4 regions of the Streptomyces sp. NPDC052299 genome follow, and region 1 is predicted to be linked to each of the others. Evidence: riboswitches for the same ligand, from Rfam matches in the RefSeq annotation. Region 1 holds a riboswitch; each other region holds the start of a gene.

Region 1 (4,502 bases):
CAGCGCGTCGTCCCACTCCTGTGCCCCCGGGTGGCCCTTGGCCAGGTCGGCGGCGTGGGCCGCGATCTTGTACGTGATGACCCCGGTCTTCACATCGTCCCGGTTCGGCAGCCCCAGGTGCTCCTTGGGCGTCACGTAGCAGAGCATCGCCGTCCCCCACCAGGCGATCATCGCGGCGCCGATGCCCGAGGTGATGTGGTCGTACGCCGGCGCGATGTCGGTGGTCAGCGGGCCGAGCGTGTAGAACGGCGCCTCTTCACAGATCTCCTGCTGAAGGTCGATGTTCTCCTTGATCTTGTGCATCGGGACGTGCCCCGGGCCCTCGATCATGGTCTGCACGCCGAACCGCTTGGCGACCGCGTTCAGTTCGCCGAGCGTGCGCAACTCGGCGAACTGCGCCTCGTCGTTGGCGTCCGCGATCGACCCGGGACGCAGCCCGTCACCCAGCGAGTACGTCACGTCGTACGCGCCGAGGATCTCGCAGAGCTCCTCGAAGTGCTCGTACAGGAAGGACTCCTTGTGGTGCGCCAGGCACCACGCCGCCATGATCGAGCCGCCCCGGGAGACGATGCCGGTCTTGCGCCGGGCGGTCAGCGGCACGTACGGCAGGCGCACCCCGGCGTGCACCGTCATGTAGTCCACGCCCTGCTCGGCCTGCTCGATGACGGTGTCCTTGTAGATCTCCCAGGTCAGTTCCTCCGCCCGTCCGTCGACCTTCTCAAGGGCCTGGTAGAGGGGGACGGTTCCGATCGGTACGGGTGAATTGCGAAGAACCCACTCACGGGTGGTGTGGATGTTGCGGCCGGTGGAAAGGTCCATGACCGTGTCCGCACCCCACCGGGTCGCCCACGTCATCTTGTCCACCTCCTCCTCGATGGAGGACGTCACCGCGGAGTTGCCGATGTTGGCATTGACCTTCACCAGGAACCGCTTTCCGATGATCATCGGCTCGGCCTCCGGGTGGTTGACGTTCGCGGGCAGCACCGCCCGGCCGGCCGCGATCTCCTCGCGCACCACCTCGGCCGGCACGTTCTCGCGGACCGCGACGTACTCCATCTCCGGGGTGATCTCGCCCCTCCGGGCGTACGCGAGCTGGGTGACGGGCCGGCCGTCCCGACTCCGCCGCGGCCGGCGCGGCCTGCCGGGGAACACCGCGTCCAGATTGCGCAGCCCACCCCGCGGAGAGGTGTGCTTGAGCCCGTCGTCCTCGGGGCGGGCGGGGCGCCCCGCGTACTCCTCGGTGTCGCTGCGGGCGATGATCCAGTTCTCCCGGAGCGGCGCGAGGCCGCGCCGCACGTCGGTCCGGGCCGCGGGGTCGGTGTACGGCCCGGACGTGTCGTACAGCGTCACGTTCTTGCCGTTGGTCAGGTGCACCTGCCGGACCGGCACCCGGATGTCGGGGCGCGGCCCCTGGACGTATCCCTTGTGCCAGCCGATGGACTTCCCGGCCTCGTCGCCCTGATTGGAGGCAGGCGTGCGTGTGTCCGATGTGGTCATGAGACCTACTCCCTACGCCGGCATTACCCGGTAACAGGTTCGGCGGTCGGCGCAGCGTCTCCCGTACGGTCGTACGGCGGTCAGCGCCCTCTCAGCCCGGTGCTCCGAGCTCCCGCGTGTGCAAAGGTGCCACCACGCTAGCCCCCCGACGGGCGGGCTGAACAGAGGGCCCCTTCCTTCTTGCGATGATCGGCCGGTGACGCCCCCTCATCGCGATCCCGAACCGCAGGGCCATCAGCACACGCACAGCCATGGCCCGGCCGCACCCGTCTCCGCCCATCTGCGCAAGGTGATCGCCGCCGTGCTGATCCCCTTCGCGACCGCCGTACTCATCGGTCTCGTGGCGCTCTGGCCGAACGGAGCGCCGGCGCACGAACGGACAGGTGTCGGTTTCGACCGGCAGACCCAGCAGGGAAAGGTGGTGAGCGTCGTCAAGGTCGACTGCAAGGACGTGAACGCAGCCCAGCTTCCCGTCAGCGGCGAGACCGAGCCCTCCGAGGGCCGCCCGGTTTCCGGCGGTCTCTGCGAGAAGGCCACCGTCGAGGTCACCACCGGCCCCGACGCGGGACGCCGGTTCGTGGAGGTCGTCCAGCCGGACGCACCGAGGCAACTGCGGGAGGGCCAAGGGGTGGTGGTGGCGTACGCCCCCGACGCGCCCCACGACCTCCAGTACTCCGTGACAGACGTGAACCGGAAGTTCCCCCTCATGCTGCTGGCCGGGATCTTCGCCCTCGCGGTGGTGCTCGTGGGCAGGATGCGCGGGGTCATGGCCCTGGTGGCGCTCGCCCTGTCGTTCGCCGTACTGACCCTGTTCATCCTTCCGGCCATACTTCAGGGCTCCAATCCGCTGCTGGTGGCGGTCGTCGGGGCCGGAGCGATCATGCTGATCGCGCTCTACATCTGCCACGGACCGACCGCCCGCACCTCCGTCGCCGTCATCGGCACCCTGATCTCACTGCTCCTGATCGGGCTGCTCGGCTCGCTCTTCATCGGCTGGGCGAGCCTGAGCGGGAACACCGACGACAGCACCGGCCTCATCCACGGCCTGTATCCGCACATCGACATGAGCGGACTGCTGCTGGCAGGCGTCATCATCGGCTCCCTGGGAGTGCTTGACGACGTCACGGTCACCCAGACCTCGGCCGTCTGGGAGCTGCGCCGGGCGAACCCCACCATGAGTGCGAAGCAGCTCTACCGCGCAGGGATCAGAATCGGCCGCGATCACATCGCCTCCGTCGTCAACACCCTGGTGCTCGCCTATGCGGGCGCCGCACTGCCCCTCCTCCTGCTGTTCACGGTCGCGCAGAGCAGTGTGGGAACGGTCGCCAACAGCGAGCTGGTGGCGGAGGAGATCGTGCGCACCCTCGTCGGCTCGATCGGACTGGTCGCCTCCGTGCCGGTGACGACAGCGCTGGCGGCGCTGGTCGTCTCCGCGGACCGCACGGGGGTCGGCGCGGAAGCCGGGGCTTCGGCACCCGTGCGGAGCGGCAGGGGCCGGCGACGACGGGCGAGGTCGTGACCGGAACACACAGCGTGATTCACCCGATCGGCAGGTGTCGTGTTCGAGCGCCAAGACGGCTCCCGGGCCGTGGGCCGCTTCAGCCCGCGTTCTGCTCTTCGGCCAGAATCCGACCCAGCGCCTCCTCCAAGTTGCCGTCGAAGTCACCCAGAGTGCACTCCTGCCCGAGGGGCACCAGCTTGTCCGTACGGTCGAGGAAAGCAACAAGAGGTGCCGTGCCTGCCCGGAAGAGCGCACGGTCGGCGCCCACCTGCAGCCGGATGTGGACATCGCACAGCCCCTCCGGCTCGGTCGGCGCGATGTGCACATCGCCGTCACCACTGGGGCTGTTGAGGCCGTCGAGCAGCAGCTCACGGCCGAAGGCCCAGGTGACGGGGGCGTCGCCGGGCAGATGGAAGGTCATCCGGATCGCGTACGGATCGCACACTTCGTACCGGAGCTCCACCGGGATACGGAATGAGAGCTCCTCGGAGACGAGGAAGCTCATCATGACCTCAGCTTGAACCGACTCGCGCATCGTTCAACCCCGCAGTAGATGAATCTGGCCAGGAATGATCCCCCATGGCCCTATTGACGCCATCGTGGTGCACGCGATAGCAGATCACAAGGAGTGATTTTTCAGATACTGATAGAGAACACGAACGAACGCAAGAGGCTCGACACTTCACCGCGTAGCCGTTCGACTGCGGGCAGCAACCGATCTTCCTCATGGAGGGGTACCGAAATAGCCATCGCGGCGGCGGTGAATCCGGCCGTGATCGGGATGGCCGCGCAGACGGTCCCGAGCGCGTACTCCTGGCGCTCGATGACCGGTTCCGTGCGCTCCAGCGACCTCAGCCGGGTGAGGAAGGCCGCGCGGTCGCGCACCGAGTACCGAGTCAGCGGGCGCACCGGGTGTCGGTCCAGGTGGTCCTCGCGGGCCTTCTCGTCCAGCCGGCTCAGCAGGCACTGACCGATCGCGTGCGCGTGCCCGGTCTCGCGGAACGCCGCCCACTCGTCAACCGCGGGACGCTCGGGGGTGTCCGCCACGGCCAGGAGCTCGATCTCGCCCTCGCGGTAGATGGCGCAGTACACCGGTGCTCCGACGATGTCCCGCCAGCGGCCCAGCGACCGGGCCATGGCGCTGCGGCGGCTCTGAGCGGCGCGGTCGCCCATCAGCCGTTCGGCGGCGGTACCGAAGCGGAAGACGCCGTTCTCCCGGCGCAGATATCCCTCATGGGTCAGGGTCCGCAGCAGGTGATAGGCGGTGGGAAGGGGAAGCCCCGCTTCCCTCGCGAGCTGTTTGGCCGGGGCCCCGTCGCGATGGGTGCCCACAGCCTCCAGCAGCCTCAGCGCCCGCTGCACCGACCCGATGAGCGTCGGAACAGCCGTACTCGATGCCGTGGTCAACGGTCACCCCCAGGCGTGGTGACGGGCGGTCAGCCCGCCCGTGGGGGCCGCCCCCACAGGTCTGCCGCGGACCTGGGGGTCCGGAAGGCCGGATCCC
Region 2 (4,502 bases), on a different contig from region 1:
CCGCGGTGAAGAAGACCGCCGTGTCGTCCCACAGCCCGTGGCCCTTGAGCGCCTCCACGATGCGGGCGACCTGGTGGTCGATCATCGTGACGTAGCCCCAGTAGACGGCGATGAGCTTGCGCCAGGCGGCGGCGTCGAAGTCATCGGACGACCAGTAGGCGCTGTACTGGCGCTGCACCTCGGGCTTGCCCGCGAAGGTCTCGGCCATGGAGGCGGGCAGGGGTACGTCGTCGGGGTCGTACAGGTCGTAGTAGGCATCGGGTATCAGGTACGGCAGGTGCGGCCCGTACCAGTGGCAGGACAGCATGAAGGGGGTGCCGGACGCCTTCCACCCGGCGGCGTAGCGGTCCAGCAGGGCGAGGGTGCGGTCGGTGAGGAACGCCTCGACGGTGGCCTCGGCCGGCTGCTGGAGCCGGCCCGCGATGAGGTGGCCGCGCCCGGTGCCGTTGGCGGCGGTCCCGAAGACGGGCTCGCGCACGGCGAAGCGCGGGAAGCCGTTCGCGTCGAGCCACTTCTCGTACGAGGGGTGGTGGACGGGGTTGAGGGCGCCGGGCAGGTGTTCGCCGTCGAGTCCGTGGAACTCGGGGCCCTGCTCACGGCCGATGTGCCATTTGCCGACGTGCCCGACGGAGTACCCCTGGCCCTGCAACTGGCGCCAGAGCATGGGGCTTTCGTCGGACAGCTCGTCCTTGCTGCCGCCGTTGCGCTCGGGGTTGTTGAGCATGCCGTGGCGGAACGGGTGGAGGCCGGTGGCCAGGGAGGCGCGGGCCGGGGTGCAGATCGCGGTCGGGGTGTAGAAGCGGTCGAAGCGGGTGCCCTCGGCCGCGAGGGCGTCCAGTGCGGGGGTCCGGACGAGCGGGTTGCCGTAACAGCCCAGGGTGTCGGTCCGGTGCTGGTCGGTCATCAGGAACAGGACGTTGCGCGGAGCCACTCGGGCCGCCCTTTCGGTGGTCGCTCACGGTGGTGACGGTCGCCGGCCGGCACGCGGCCCCGGGGTGCTCGACGCGCACCGGTGCCGGCGATTGACGGGAACTGTAGGGAGGCCCGGTTTTTTAGGTCAACCCTTGGGAATAAACATCGTGTGAATTCGTCCGCCGCGTTGACAGAAACCCCTTGACCGATCGACCATGCGTCCATGACCGAACGCACCGATGCCCTCCAGCGCCTGCGCAGAGCCAATGAAGCCGCCGTGCTCGGCGAGTTGCGCAGGTCGGGGGCGCTGAGCCGGGGCGAGCTCAAGGAGCGGGTCGGTCTCTCCCGTACGACGCTGTTCGCGATCGTGTCCGACCTGCTGGACCGAAACGCCGTGGTGGAGCAGCCCGCCCCCGATCCCGGGCAGCCGAGGGGCCGCGGCCGCCCGGCGCTGGAGATCGCGCTGAACTCGCGCGGCGCCGAACTGATCGGCATCGACCTCCAGCGCCACCACATGCACGTGGTGGTCGCCAACTGCGCCCACGAGATCGTCGGCCGGTACAGCGCCCCCGTCCCGGCCGACAGCCAGGCCGCCGAACGGGCCGCGCAGGCGATCCACGCGGTGGAGGAGCTGGTGCGGCGCGAGTCCATCAGCCTCGCCCCGGTCCAGGGCATCGGCCTCGGCCTGCCCGGCTTCGTGCAGAACCCGGCATCGGCGGACCCGCACACCATGACCCCGTTCGCCGGGCACGTCGCCGCCGAACTCGGCCGGCACTTCGGCGCCCCGGTCCTCACCGACAACAACTCCCGGCTGGCCGCACTCGCCGAGGTCACCTGGGGCGCGGCCCGGGGCTTCGACAACGCCGTCTACCTGCGCTGGTCCCAGGGCGTCGGCGGCGGACTCGTGGTCAACGGCTCCCTCGTGCACGGCGCGCACGGAGCGGCCGGCGAGATCGGGCACACCAGCTGCGACCCCGAGGGCAAGCCGTGCCACTGCGGCGGCCGGGGCTGCCTGGAGGGGCTGATCTCCGTACCGGCGCTGCTCGCCGCGTGCGCCGAGCGCGGCCTGGGCGCCCGGGACGCCGAGGAGCTGATCGCCCTCGCCGCCGAGGGCCGCCCGGAGGCGGCCGACGTCCTGTGGGACGCGGCCGTCACTGCCGGGCGGGTGCTCGCCGCGCTCGCCGCCCAGGTCGACCCGGAGTGCGTCGTGGTCTACGGCGAACCGGCCGCGCTCGACGACCTCGTCCTCGCCCCGATCCGGGAGCAGATCGCCGCGCTCTCGCTGCCGTCCGCCCCGCGCTCCATCGAGGTGCGCGGCTCCACCCTCGGGGGCGACGCGGCCGCGCTCGGCGGGGTCGCGCTGCTGCTGCGCACGACGGGTCAGGACCTCGCGGAGCTGCTGGACCGGCCGCCGGGCTGACCCCCGCGACGGCAGCGGGCGGACCGGCGCTATTCTGGCCGCCACACCGGACACGGGGTGCCCCGCACGGGGCTGAGATCACACCCGTCGAACCTGAACCAGTTAGCACTGGCGGAGGGATGTCTCCATGTCGTTGTCGCATGCCCAGGACGAGCGCGCCGCCTTCGGCGGGCGCATGCCTTCCGCCCCCGGCGATCTGCGCATCGAGGCGCACGGGATAGCACCGGTCCCCGAGGAGCACCGCTACGGCCGGGCGGGCCGGCTGTTCACCGTCTGGTTCGCGCCCAACCTGACCATGACCGGCGTCTTCACCGGCACCGTCGGCATCGCGCTCGGCCTGGACTTCGGGACCGCGCTCGCCGCCGTCGTGCTGGGCACCCTCGTCGGCGCCGCGCCGACCGCGTATCTCGGCACCTGGGGAAGTCGCACCGGGTCCGGTCAGCTCCCCCTCGCACGGCTGGCGTTCGGACCGGGCGTCGTGCTGCCGGGCGCCCTCCAGTGGCTGTCGTCCATCGCCTGGGACGCCCTGATCGGGCTGTTCGGCGGGGACGCGCTCGCGCAACTGTGCGGCTGGCCGTTCTGGCTGGGGGTCCTGGTCATGATGGCCGCGCAGGGGGCGCTCGGGGTGCTGGGTTACGAGGTGATCCACCGGCTCCAGACCGTGATGACGTTCGCCCTGGCCGCCGCCTTCACCGTGCTCGCCGCGAAGCTCCTGAAGGGGGTGGACCCGGTGACCGCCTCGACCGTGCACGGCGCGGACCGGGCCGGCGCCTTCGTCCTGACCTGCACGATCGCCCTGAGCCTGGCGCTGTCCTGGGCGCCGTACGCGAGCGACTTCAGCCGCTACCTGCCGAGCGGGACGTCCCGGACGCGGATGTTCTGGTGCACGCTCGGCGGGATCAGCGCCTCCTTCGTGGCCGTCCAGACGATCGGGCTCTGGGGGACCTCGGTCTTCACGGACCAGACCGCGCGCGGCATCGACGCGCTGCTCGGCGGGGGCGCGCTCGGGGCGTTCGGGCTGCTCGCGGTGGCCCTGGCCGCGCTGTGCAGCAACGCGATGAACGACTACAGCGGCTCGCTGGCGTTGCAGACGATGGGGGTACGTCTGCCGCGTCCGGTGGCCGCCGCGCTCGCCGCCGCCCTGGGCTTCCCGCTGGTGCTGTGGATGCACGCGGCGGACACGACCGCCCGCTTCCAGAACGTGCTGCTGCTCGTCGGCTACTGGATCCCCGGCTTCGTGGCGATCGTGTCCGTGGACTGGCTGGTCCGCGCCCGGGCCCGGCGCGGCGCCCCCGTCGACCTCGCGGCCGAGCACGCCCGGCCGCGCCCGTGGTGGCCGGCGCTCGCCGCGTTCGCCGCGGCCTTCGCGGCGGCGGTGCCGTTCATGAGCACCAGCCTGTACGTGGGCCCGGTGGCCGAGGCGCTGCACGGGGCCGACCTCGCGTACGGGGTGGCGTTCCTCGTGGCGCTCGGGGTGTACGCCCCGCTGCGGACGCGCCGTTGACTCACCTCTCCCCGGACCACGGCCAGGCCCCGCTGCGGCCGCTCTCGATGAGTCCGGCCATCCGGAACGCCGCGTCGGTGAGGCCGCCGAACGTGTGCCGGTTCGGTCCGGCGGGGCCGTGGGCGGGCCGGTATCCGGCGAGGTTCCAGGTGTAGAGGGGGACCTCGCGCGGGATCGGGTCCGGGGCGCTGGTGTAGGGCAGGGCCTGTTCGTCGGTGACGAGGAGCACCCGGTCGTGGTCCCGGTAGTGGGTGCGCAGCGCCTTCGTGGTGTCGGTGCCGCCGAGCCGGTGGAACCGCTCGAGCACGTCGAGGACGGGTTCGCCGGGCGCGTACGGGACCGGCGCGCTGCGCCAGCCGAATTCCACCAGGTCCGCGTGCTCGGCACGCAGGGCGAACGCGGTGCCGAACACGGCGGCCGCGTCGGCCCGGCTGAGCGTGGACCGCTGGGAGAAGGTGTCGAAGAACATCGAGTCGGACCGGTCGACCAGAACCAGCGTGCGGCCGGGCATGGCGGGCACGTTGGCCAGGCAGTGGTCGAGAGCCGCTTCGAGCGCGGCGGCCCAGCGCGGTGCGGCGTGCTGGTGGGCGGCGAGGTAGCGGAAGGGGAACTGCCGGGCGCGGGCGACCTCTTCGGGGTCCGCGATGCGGGAGGCGACGCGTTCGA
Region 3 (4,502 bases), on a different contig from region 1:
CGAACCCGGCGGCGACCAGCAGCGCCCGCCGTACGAGGGGGAAGTCCACCTCGCGCCAGGCCCGCAGCGGCGAGGCCCCGAGCACCGCCGCCGCCTCGCGCAGCCGCGCGTCCACCGCTCGCAGCACCGGCAGCATGGTGCGTACGACGAAGGGCACGCCGACCAGCGCCTGGGCGAGCGGCACCAGGATCCAGGACGTACGGAGGTCCAGCGGCGGCTCGTCCAGGGTGATGAGGAAGCCGAAGCCCACGGTGACGGCGGAGACCCCGAGCGGCAGCATCAGCAGGGCGTCGAAGCCCCGGACGAGCCGGCCCGCCCGCCGGGTGAGCGCGGCGGCGGCGAGCCCTCCGACGACCAGGGCGATCACGGTCGCGACGAGGGCGTAGCGCAGCGAGTTCCCGATGGCCTCGACCGGCGCGACCAGGAACGTACCGCTGTTGGCGTCCGCCGAGGTCAACGCGCGGTAGTAGGCGAAACCGGAACCGCCCAGCGAGCGTTCCACGAGCACCGCGAGCGGCAGCAGGACCAGCAGCAGCACGCTCAGCAGGACCCCGGCGAGCAGCGTCCACTGCCCGGCCCCCCGCGGCCTGCGCGCGGTCATCGCCGGGTCGACCAGCTTCAGCGCGCGCTCCCTGCGGCGTACGGTCCAGGCGTGCACGGCGAGGATCGCGCCGACGGCGGCGAACTGCACGAGCGTCAGCACGGCGGCCGTGGGCAGGGCGAGCAGCTGCGCGGTCTGCCGGTAGATCTCCACCTCCAGCGTGGAGAAGCCGGGCCCGCCGAGGATCTGTACGACCCCGAAGGAGGTGAAGGTGAAGAGGAAGACCATCAGGGCGGCGGCGGCCACGGCCGGGGCGAGCGCGGGCAGCGTGACGCGCCGCCACGCGGTGAACCGGCTCGCGCCAAGGACCCGGGCGGCCTCCTCCTGGCGCGGGTCGAGCTGCGCCCAGAGCCCTCCGACGGTGCGGACGACGACCGCGTAGTTGAAGAAGACGTGCGCCAGCAGGATCGCCCACACCGTGGTGTCGAGCCGTACGCCCCACAACTCGTCCAGCAGCCCGCCGCGTCCGAGCAGCGCGAGGAAGGCGGTGCCCACGACCACGGTCGGCAGCACGAACGGCACCGTGACGACGGCCCGCAGGACCTGCTTGCCGGGGAAGTCGAACCGTGCGAAGACATAAGCGCCCGGCAGCGCGATCAGCAGGGTCAGCGCGGTCGAGGCGAGAGCCTGCCACAGCGTGAACCACAGGACGTCGCGGATCTCCGGCCGGGCCAGCACCTCGCCGAACCGGCCGAACTGCCAGACGCCGTCCGCCTTGAGCCCCCGGCCCACGATCGCGGCGACGGGATAGGCGAAGAACAGGGCGAAGAACGCGACCGGCACGGCCATCAGACCGAGCCGCACCGCGGCCCCGCGCCGGGCCCGGGCGCGTGCGGATCTCCCGCGCGCGCCCGGTCCGCGTACGGGAGTCTTCGCTACTTCACTACGAGCGAGGACCACGACTGGACCCACTGCTCACGGTTCTTGGCGATGGCGTCCGGGGCGACGGTCGCCGGCTTCTCGGCGGTGGCACCGAACTCCGTGAAGAGCTCGGGCACCTTCGCGTCCTTCGCGACCGGGCTGACGAACATGGTGAGCGGCATGTCCTCCTGGAACTTCTTCCCGATCAGGAAGTCCAGCAGGGCCTTGCCGCCCGCCTCGTTCTTCGCTCCGTCCAGCAGTCCGGCGAACTCGATCTGGCGGAAGCAGGTGCCGGTGGCGACCCCGGTCGGCGCGGTCTTCGGCCGCGGGTCCGCGTACAGCACCTCGACGGGCGGGCTGGAGGCGTAGCTGACGACGAGCGGGCGGTCGGCCTTGGCCTTCTTGCCGCCGGCCGAGCCGGAGAACTCCTCGTTGTACGCCTGCTCCCAGCCGTCCACGACCTTGACGCCGTTGTCCTTCAGCTTCTTCCAGTAGTCCTGGTAGCCGTCCTCGCCGAAGGTGGCGACGGTACCGAGGAGGAAGCCGAGGCCGGGCGAGGAGGTCGCGGCGTTCTCGGTGACGAGCAGGTCCTTGTACGCGGGCTTCGCCAGGTCGGCGAAGGTCTTCGGCGGCGCCAGCTTCTTGTCGGCGAAGTACTTCTTGTCGTAGTTGACGCAGATGTCGCCGGTGTCGACCGGGGTGACCCGGTGCTTGTCCGCGTCCAGCTGGAGGTCGGCCGGGACCCGGTCCAGGCCCTTGGCCTCGTACGGGGTGAACAGGCCGTTGTCCAGGGCCCGCGAGAGCAGGGTGTTGTCGACGCCGAAGAACACGTCGCCGCGCGGGGAGCCCTTGGTCAGGATCTCCTGGTTCAGGGCGGCGCCCGCGTCGCCGCTCTTGAGGACCTTGACGGTGTAGCCGGTCTCCCGGGTGAACTCCTTCAGCACGTCCTTGGAGGCGTTGAAGGAGTCGTGGCTGACGAGGGTGACGGTCCTGGAACCGGAGCCCTTGGTGGAACCGGAACCGGAAGCCGGGTCGTCGGAACTTCCGCAGCCGGCCAGCGCGGTGACGCCGAGCGCGGCGGCGACGGCCGCCGCCGCGGCCTTCTTGGTGGTGCTCATGTGTGATTCCTCCTGGAGTGACCAGGAAGAGACGCGGCCCCGCCCGCACACCGGCCGGAGCCGGAAGCGGGCAGGGCGCAACAGCTTGAGTATGGTCCGAACTTCCTACCCGGAATGACCCGGGCGAGGTTCAGAGGGTCTGCGGCCAACCTGTCCTTGGTGCCGCACTCTCAGCGCTGTGGCGCTCCCCTGTCGGAATATGCAGTTGATTTCGGCCCCAGGCTACACGGCCGTTTTCGGCCGGGGCCCCGGGCGTCCGGGGCCCCTTCCCCTCAGCGCTCGGAGGCCGCCAGCTGCCCGCAGGCGCCGTCGATCTCCTGGCCCCGGGTGTCGCGGACGGTGACCGGCACGCCGTGGCTCGCGATGGCCTCCACGAACGCCCGCTCGTCCTCGGGCCGTGAGGCGGTCCACTTGGAGCCGGGCGTCGGGTTCAGCGGGATGAGGTTGACGTGGACCCGCTTGCCCTTGAGGAGACGGCCCAGCAGGTCGCCGCGCCACGCCTGGTCGTTGATGTCGCGGATCAGGGCGTACTCGATGGAGACGCGGCGGCCCGACTTCTCCGCGTACTCCCACGCGGCGTCCAGCACCTCGCGCACCTTCCACCGGGTGTTCACCGGCACGAGGGTGTCGCGCAGCTCGTCGTCCGGGGCGTGCAGCGAGACGGCGAGGCGGCACTTGAACCCCTCGTCGGCGAACCGCAGCATCGCGGGCACCAGGCCGACGGTGGAGACGGTGATCCCGCGCTGCGAGAGGCCGAGCCCGTCCGGCTCCGGGTCGGTCAGCCGGCGGATCGCTCCGACGACGCGGTTGTAGTTGGCCAGCGGCTCGCCCATGCCCATGAACACGATGTTGGAGAGCCGGGCGGGGCCGCCGGGGACCTCGCCGTCGCGCAGGGCCCGCATGCCGTCCACGATCTGGTGGACGATCTCCGCGGTGGAGAGGTTGCGGTCGAGACCGGCCTGTCCGGTCGCGCAGAACGGGCAGTTCATCCCGCAGCCGGCCTGCGAGGAGATGCACATCGTGACCCGCTCCGGGTAGCGCATCAGGACGGACTCGACGAGCGTCCCGTCGTGCAGCTTCCAGAGGGTCTTGCGGGTGGTGTCGTCGTCGCAGCTGATGTGCCGCACGACGGACATCAGGTCGGGGAACATCGCCTCGGCGAGCTTGTCCCGCGATCCGGCCGGGATGTTCGTCCACTCGGCCGGGTCGTGCGCGTACCGCGCGAAGTAGTGCTGCGAGAGCTGCTGGGCGCGGAACGGCTTCTCGCCGATCGCGGCGACGGCCTCCCTGCGCTCGGCGGGCGTGAGGTCGGCGAGGTGCCGCGGCGGCTTCTTGGCTCCGCGGGGCGCGACGAAAGTGAGTTCTCCGGGCTTAGGCATGGTTCTTCCAGTGTCGCAGACGGAACGGCGAAGGCCCGCCGCCCTGTGGACGACGGGCCTTCGCACGGAAAACCGCAGGCCGGAGCCGGTCAGCCGGAGCCGACGAACAGCACGAGCAGCAGCCAGACCACCGGGGCGGTCGGCAGCAGGGAGTCCAGCCGGTCCATGATTCCGCCGTGGCCGGGCAGCAGCGTGCCCATGTCCTTGATGCCGAGGTCCCGCTTGATCATGGACTCGCCCAGGTCCCCCAGGGTGGCGCTGGCCGCGACCGCGAGGCCCAGCAGCAGCCCCTGCCACCAGGAACCGTCGTCGACCAGGAACTGCATGCACAGCGCACCGGCCACCATGGCGAAGGCGACCGCCCCGAACAGGCCCTCACGGGTCTTGCCGGGGCTGATGCGCGGAGCCAGCTTGTGCTTGCCGAACCGCCAGCCGACCGCGTACGCCCCCGTGTCGCTGACCACGGTCAGCAGCAGGAAGGTCAGCACCCGCTGCGGCCCGTCGTCGGCGGTCAGGAGCAGGGCGACGAAGGTGGCCAGGAAA
Region 4 (4,502 bases), on a different contig from region 1:
CCTCGACATCGAGCATTTCCGCGATGTCGGGCAGGTGGAGCCAGGCAGGGACGAGAGCATCGATCTTTGCGTCAATCTCGGTCACGGGACAAGCCTGCCATCCCGGACTGACAGCCGAAACCCGGACTCGGCCCTTCAGGTCCCGGGCCTCTACGGCAGAACCGCCGACTTCAGCGGTACGGAGGGCTCCCCGGCCCGCCGCGCGTCGAGCCGGGTCCCCGCCTCGATGAGCCGGCGCCCCTGGGCCAGGTCGCGCGGGCGGCCCACCGCGAGGACCGCGACCAGGACGCCGTCGCGCAGCCAGCACACCGACCAGGCGGGCTCGGCCGGGTCGCCGCGCCACAGCAGGGTGTCCGCCTCCGCGTGGTGCCCGGCGTACTGCACGAACCGGCCGAACTGCTCGGACCAGAAGTAGGGCACGGGGTCGTACGGCGGGATGCCCGCGCCCTCCGCCGCGATGTGGGCGGCCGCGGTCCTCGGCCCCTGGAGGGCGTTGTCCCAGTGGTGGACGACCAGGCGGGTGCCGTAGCGGGCCGAGGGGAAGGAGGCGCAGTCGCCGACCGCGTACACATCGGGGAGCGAGGTGCGCAGCGCTGCGTCGGCGGTCACCGAGCCCTCGGGCCCGAGCGCGATGCCGGAGCCGGCGAGCCAGCCGGTGGCGGGGCGGGCACCGATGCCGACGACGACCGCGCCTGCCGGGAGGGTGCGCCCGTCGGTGAGGACCACGGTGCCGGGCTCGACGCGGGCGACCCGGGCACCGGTGAGGAGCCGGGCGCCGCTCTCCTCGTACCAGGCGGCCATCGGGGCGGCGACCTCGGCGGGCAGGGCACCGGCCAGGGGGCGGTCGGCGGCCTCCACGACGGTGACCTCGCAGCCGGCGGCGCGGGCCGCGGTGGCGAACTCGGCACCGATCCAGCCCGCGCCGACGACCACGACGGGGTGCCCGGCCTCCAGGACGGGCCGCAGCCGGGCCGCGTCGTCGAGGGTGCGCAGCAGATGGACGCCGGGGACCCCGGCGGAGCCGGGCAGGGCGATGGGTTCGGCGCCGGTGGCGAGGACCAGGACGTCGTACGGGACCGGGCCGTCGGAGGTGTCCAGTTCGTGGTCGCCGGCGCGGACCCCGGTGACCTCGCAGCCCAGGCGCAGGGCGATGTCCAGCCCCTCGAAGTCGATGTCGAAGGCGGACTCCTCGGCCTTGCCGAGCAGCACCGCCTTGGACAGCGGGGGCCGGTCGTAGGGCTGGTGGGGTTCGGCGCCGATCAGCGTGACCGGGCCGGTGAAGCCCTGTTCCCGCAGGGCGACGGCGGTCTGCACGCCCGCCATGCCCGCGCCCGCGACGACGACCCGGCGTTCCGTCCGCTCTGCCCGCTGCTGCTCGCTCACCCGCCCACCTTACGTAGCTGACCGGGCGTCAGGAAAGGGCGGCCCCACCCCGCCCCCGGGGGACGGGGTTTAGGGTGGCCACCGTAAGACACGCGGGAGCCCGGGCGTACCGGGCTGAGAGGGAGGCTGGCGGCCTCCGACCGTACGAACCTGATCCGGGTCATGCCGGCGAAGGGAGGGGCTGGACGCCCATGCGCACCCATCCCACCGAAGGGTCCGACGTCCTCGTCATCGGGGGCGGCGTCATCGGTCTGGTGACCGCCTGGCGGGCCGCGCGGCGCGGCCTGTCCGTCGCGCTCGCCGACCCCGGGCCGGGTGGCGGAGCGGCTCGGGTCGCGGCCGGAATGCTGGCCGCCGTCACCGAACTGCACTACGGCGAGGAGATGCTGCTCGGGCTCAACCTCGCCTCCGCCCGGCGCTATCCGTCCTTCACGGCGGAGCTGGAGGAGGCGAGCGGGCAGGACATCGGCTTCCGCGCCTGCGGCACCCTGGCCGTCGCGCTGGACGCCGACGACCGTGCCCATCTGCGCGAACTCCACGAGCTGCAACGCCGCTCGGGCCTGGAGTCGGAGTGGCTGACCGGGCGCGAGTGCCGCCGCCTGGAACCGATGCTCGCCCCGGGCGTGCGCGGCGGCCTCCGGGTGGACGGCGACCACCAGGTCGACCCGCGCCGCCTCGCCGCCGCGCTGCTCACCGCCTGCGAACGGGCGGGAGTGGTCTTCCACCGCCACCGCGCCGACCGCCTCTGCGTGGTCGCGGACCGGGCCGTGGGCGCCGTGCTCGACGACGGTACGGAGCTGGCCGCCGGCCAGGTCGTGCTCGCCGGGGGCAGCCTCAGCGGACGGCTCGCCGGGGTTCCGGCCCACGTCCTGCCGCCGGTCCGGCCGGTCAAGGGCCAGGTGCTGCGCCTCACCGTGCCCCCGGCGTACGCGCCCTTCCTCTCGCGCACCGTGCGCGCGGTGGTCCGGGGCAGCCACGTCTATCTCGTACCGCGCGAGAACGGCGAGCTGGTCGTCGGCGCCACCACCGAGGAGATGGGCTGGGACACCACCGTCACGGCGGGCGGGGTCTACGAACTGCTGCGCGACGCCCACGAGCTGGTGCCCGGCATCACCGAGCTGCCGCTCACCGAGACCCGTGCCGGTCTCCGCCCCGCGTCCCCGGACAACGCCCCGCTGCTCGGCCGCACCGCGCTGCCCGGCCTCCACCTCGCCACCGGCCACGGCCGGAACGGCGTGCTGCTCACCCCCGCCACCGGGGACGCGATGGCGTCGCTGCTGGCCGACGGCGAGCTGCCCGAGCCGGTCCGCCCCTTCTCCCCCGGCCGGTTCGCCCCGGCCGCCGCACCCCAGGAGCAGCCCGCATGACCGAGCCCACCCCGCTCACCGTGTCCGTGAACGGCACTCCGGCCGTCGTCGCACCGGGCACCACCCTGGACGCCCTCGTCGCGACGCTGACCGACGCGCCGACGGGGGTCGCCGCCGCGCTCAACGAGACCGTGGTGCCGCGCGGCCGGTGGTCCGCCGCCGCGCTCGCCGACGGCGACAGGGTCGAGGTCCTGACCGCGGTCCAGGGAGGCTGACGATGTCCGACGACCTGTTCACCCTCGGCGGCACCGACTTCACGTCCCGGCTGATCATGGGCACGGGCGGAGCGCCCAGCCTGGACGTGCTGGAGCGGTCGCTGATCGCGTCCGGCACCGAGCTGACCACCGTGGCGATGCGCCGCCTCGACCCGACCGTGCAGGGCTCCGTCCTCTCCGTACTGCGGAAGCTGTCCATCCGGGTGCTGCCGAACACCGCCGGCTGCTACACCGCCGGGGAGGCCGTGCTCACCGCCCGGCTGGCCCGGGAGGCGCTGGGCACGGACTGGGTGAAGCTGGAGGTGGTGGCCGACGAACGGACGCTGCTGCCCGATCCGGTCGAGCTGCTGGACGCCGCCGAGACCCTGGTGGACGACGGGTTCACGGTGCTGCCGTACACCAACGACGACCCGGTCCTGGCCCGGAAGCTGGAGGACGTGGGGTGCGCGGCGGTCATGCCGCTCGGCTCCCCCATCGGCTCGGGTCTGGGCATCCGCAACCCGCACAACTTCCAGCTGATCACCGAGCGGGCCGGGGTGCCGGTGATCCTGGACGCCGGTGCCGGGACGGCGTCGGACGCGGCGCTCGCGATGGAGCTGGGGTGCTCGGCGGTGATGCTCGCCTCCGCGGTGACCCGGGCCCAGGAGCCGGAGCTGATGGCCGCCGCGATGCGGCACGCGGTGGAGGGCGGGCGGCTCGCGCACCGGGCCGGGCGCATCCCGCGCCGCCACTTCGCGGAGGCGTCGTCGCCGACGGCCGGGCGCGCGGCGCTCGACCCGGAGCGGCCGGCGTTCTGAGCGCGATGGGCCGCCCCGGTCCGGACCAACGTGCCGGAATCCACAGTTCCGGGCCCCGGAGCCCGTGGGAAGCCGGGATTCCGGGCTCGGGCGACGCGTCCCTGTCACGGCTCGGCTTCAGTCCTGCCCCGGGTTCGCTCCACGGCGGCGGGCCTGTCCGCGGCGGCTCGTAGACTCGCATGGTGGATACGACCCTCCAGGACCCCCTCGTCGGGCAGCTGCTCGACGGCCGCTACCGCGTCGATGCCCGCATCGCCGTGGGCGGCATGGCCACGGTCTACCGGGCCATGGACATGCGGCTCGACCGGGTGCTCGCCCTCAAGGTGATGCACCCGGCGCTGGCGACCGACGCCTCGTTCGTGGAGCGCTTCATCCGCGAGGCCAAGTCGGTGGCGCACCTCGCCCACCCCAACGTGGTCGGGGTCTTCGACCAGGGCGCCCAGGGGCAGTACGTCTACCTGGCCATGGAGTACGTCGCCGGGTGCACGCTGCGCGATGTGCTGAGCGAGCGCGGCGCGCTACGGCCCCGGGCCGCGCTGGACATCCTGGAATCGGTGCTCGCCGCCCTCGGCGCGGCGCACCGGGCGGGCTTCGTGCACCGCGACATGAAGCCGGAGAACGTGCTGATCGGGGACGACGGCCGGGTCAAGGTCGCCGACTTCGGCCTGGTCCGGGCCGTGGACACGGTCACGAACACCACCGGGACGATCCTCGGCACCGTCTCGTACCTGGCCCCGGAG

Evidence for each region. A riboswitch is a leader RNA that binds a small molecule or an ion and turns the genes downstream of it on or off. The one in region 1 is predicted to bind thiamine pyrophosphate.
Region 2: linked by a shared signal. The riboswitch ahead of AB0L33_RS19270 (cytosine permease) and the one ahead of thiC (phosphomethylpyrimidine synthase ThiC) in region 1 are both predicted to bind thiamine pyrophosphate.
Region 3: linked by a shared signal. The riboswitch ahead of AB0L33_RS27260 (thiamine ABC transporter substrate-binding protein) and the one ahead of thiC (phosphomethylpyrimidine synthase ThiC) in region 1 are both predicted to bind thiamine pyrophosphate.
Region 4: linked by a shared signal. The riboswitch ahead of thiO (glycine oxidase ThiO) and the one ahead of thiC (phosphomethylpyrimidine synthase ThiC) in region 1 are both predicted to bind thiamine pyrophosphate.

What each region holds. Positions count from the first base shown of each region.
Region 1 is NZ_JBFAUP010000001.1:160,856-165,357, forward strand. Features, by position in the region: gene thiC (phosphomethylpyrimidine synthase ThiC) at 1-1,497, opposite strand, end outside; TPP riboswitch at 1,490-1,623, opposite strand; gene AB0L33_RS00715 (YibE/F family protein) at 1,694-3,016, shown strand; gene AB0L33_RS00720 (SsgA family sporulation/cell division regulator) at 3,096-3,533, opposite strand; gene AB0L33_RS00725 (helix-turn-helix domain-containing protein) at 3,635-4,405, opposite strand.
Region 2 is NZ_JBFAUP010000010.1:194,130-198,631, forward strand. Features, by position in the region: gene AB0L33_RS19260 (sulfatase-like hydrolase/transferase) at 1-931, opposite strand, end outside; gene AB0L33_RS19265 (ROK family transcriptional regulator) at 1,136-2,332, shown strand; TPP riboswitch at 2,376-2,469, shown strand; gene AB0L33_RS19270 (cytosine permease) at 2,460-3,836, shown strand; gene AB0L33_RS19275 (TROVE domain-containing protein) at 3,838-4,502, opposite strand, start outside.
Region 3 is NZ_JBFAUP010000018.1:76,470-80,971, reverse strand. Features, by position in the region: gene AB0L33_RS27265 (iron ABC transporter permease) at 1-1,390, opposite strand, end outside; gene AB0L33_RS27260 (thiamine ABC transporter substrate-binding protein) at 1,477-2,580, opposite strand; TPP riboswitch at 2,665-2,781, opposite strand; gene rlmN (23S rRNA (adenine(2503)-C(2))-methyltransferase RlmN) at 2,853-3,959, opposite strand; gene AB0L33_RS27250 (phosphatidate cytidylyltransferase) at 4,049-4,502, opposite strand, start outside.
Region 4 is NZ_JBFAUP010000016.1:104,822-109,323, forward strand. Features, by position in the region: gene AB0L33_RS25720 (Rv2175c family DNA-binding protein) at 1-85, opposite strand, end outside; gene AB0L33_RS25725 (FAD-dependent oxidoreductase) at 151-1,383, opposite strand; TPP riboswitch at 1,466-1,577, shown strand; gene thiO (glycine oxidase ThiO) at 1,575-2,750, shown strand; gene thiS (sulfur carrier protein ThiS) at 2,747-2,965, shown strand; gene AB0L33_RS25740 (thiazole synthase) at 2,968-3,762, shown strand; gene pknB (Stk1 family PASTA domain-containing Ser/Thr kinase) at 3,945-4,502, shown strand, end outside.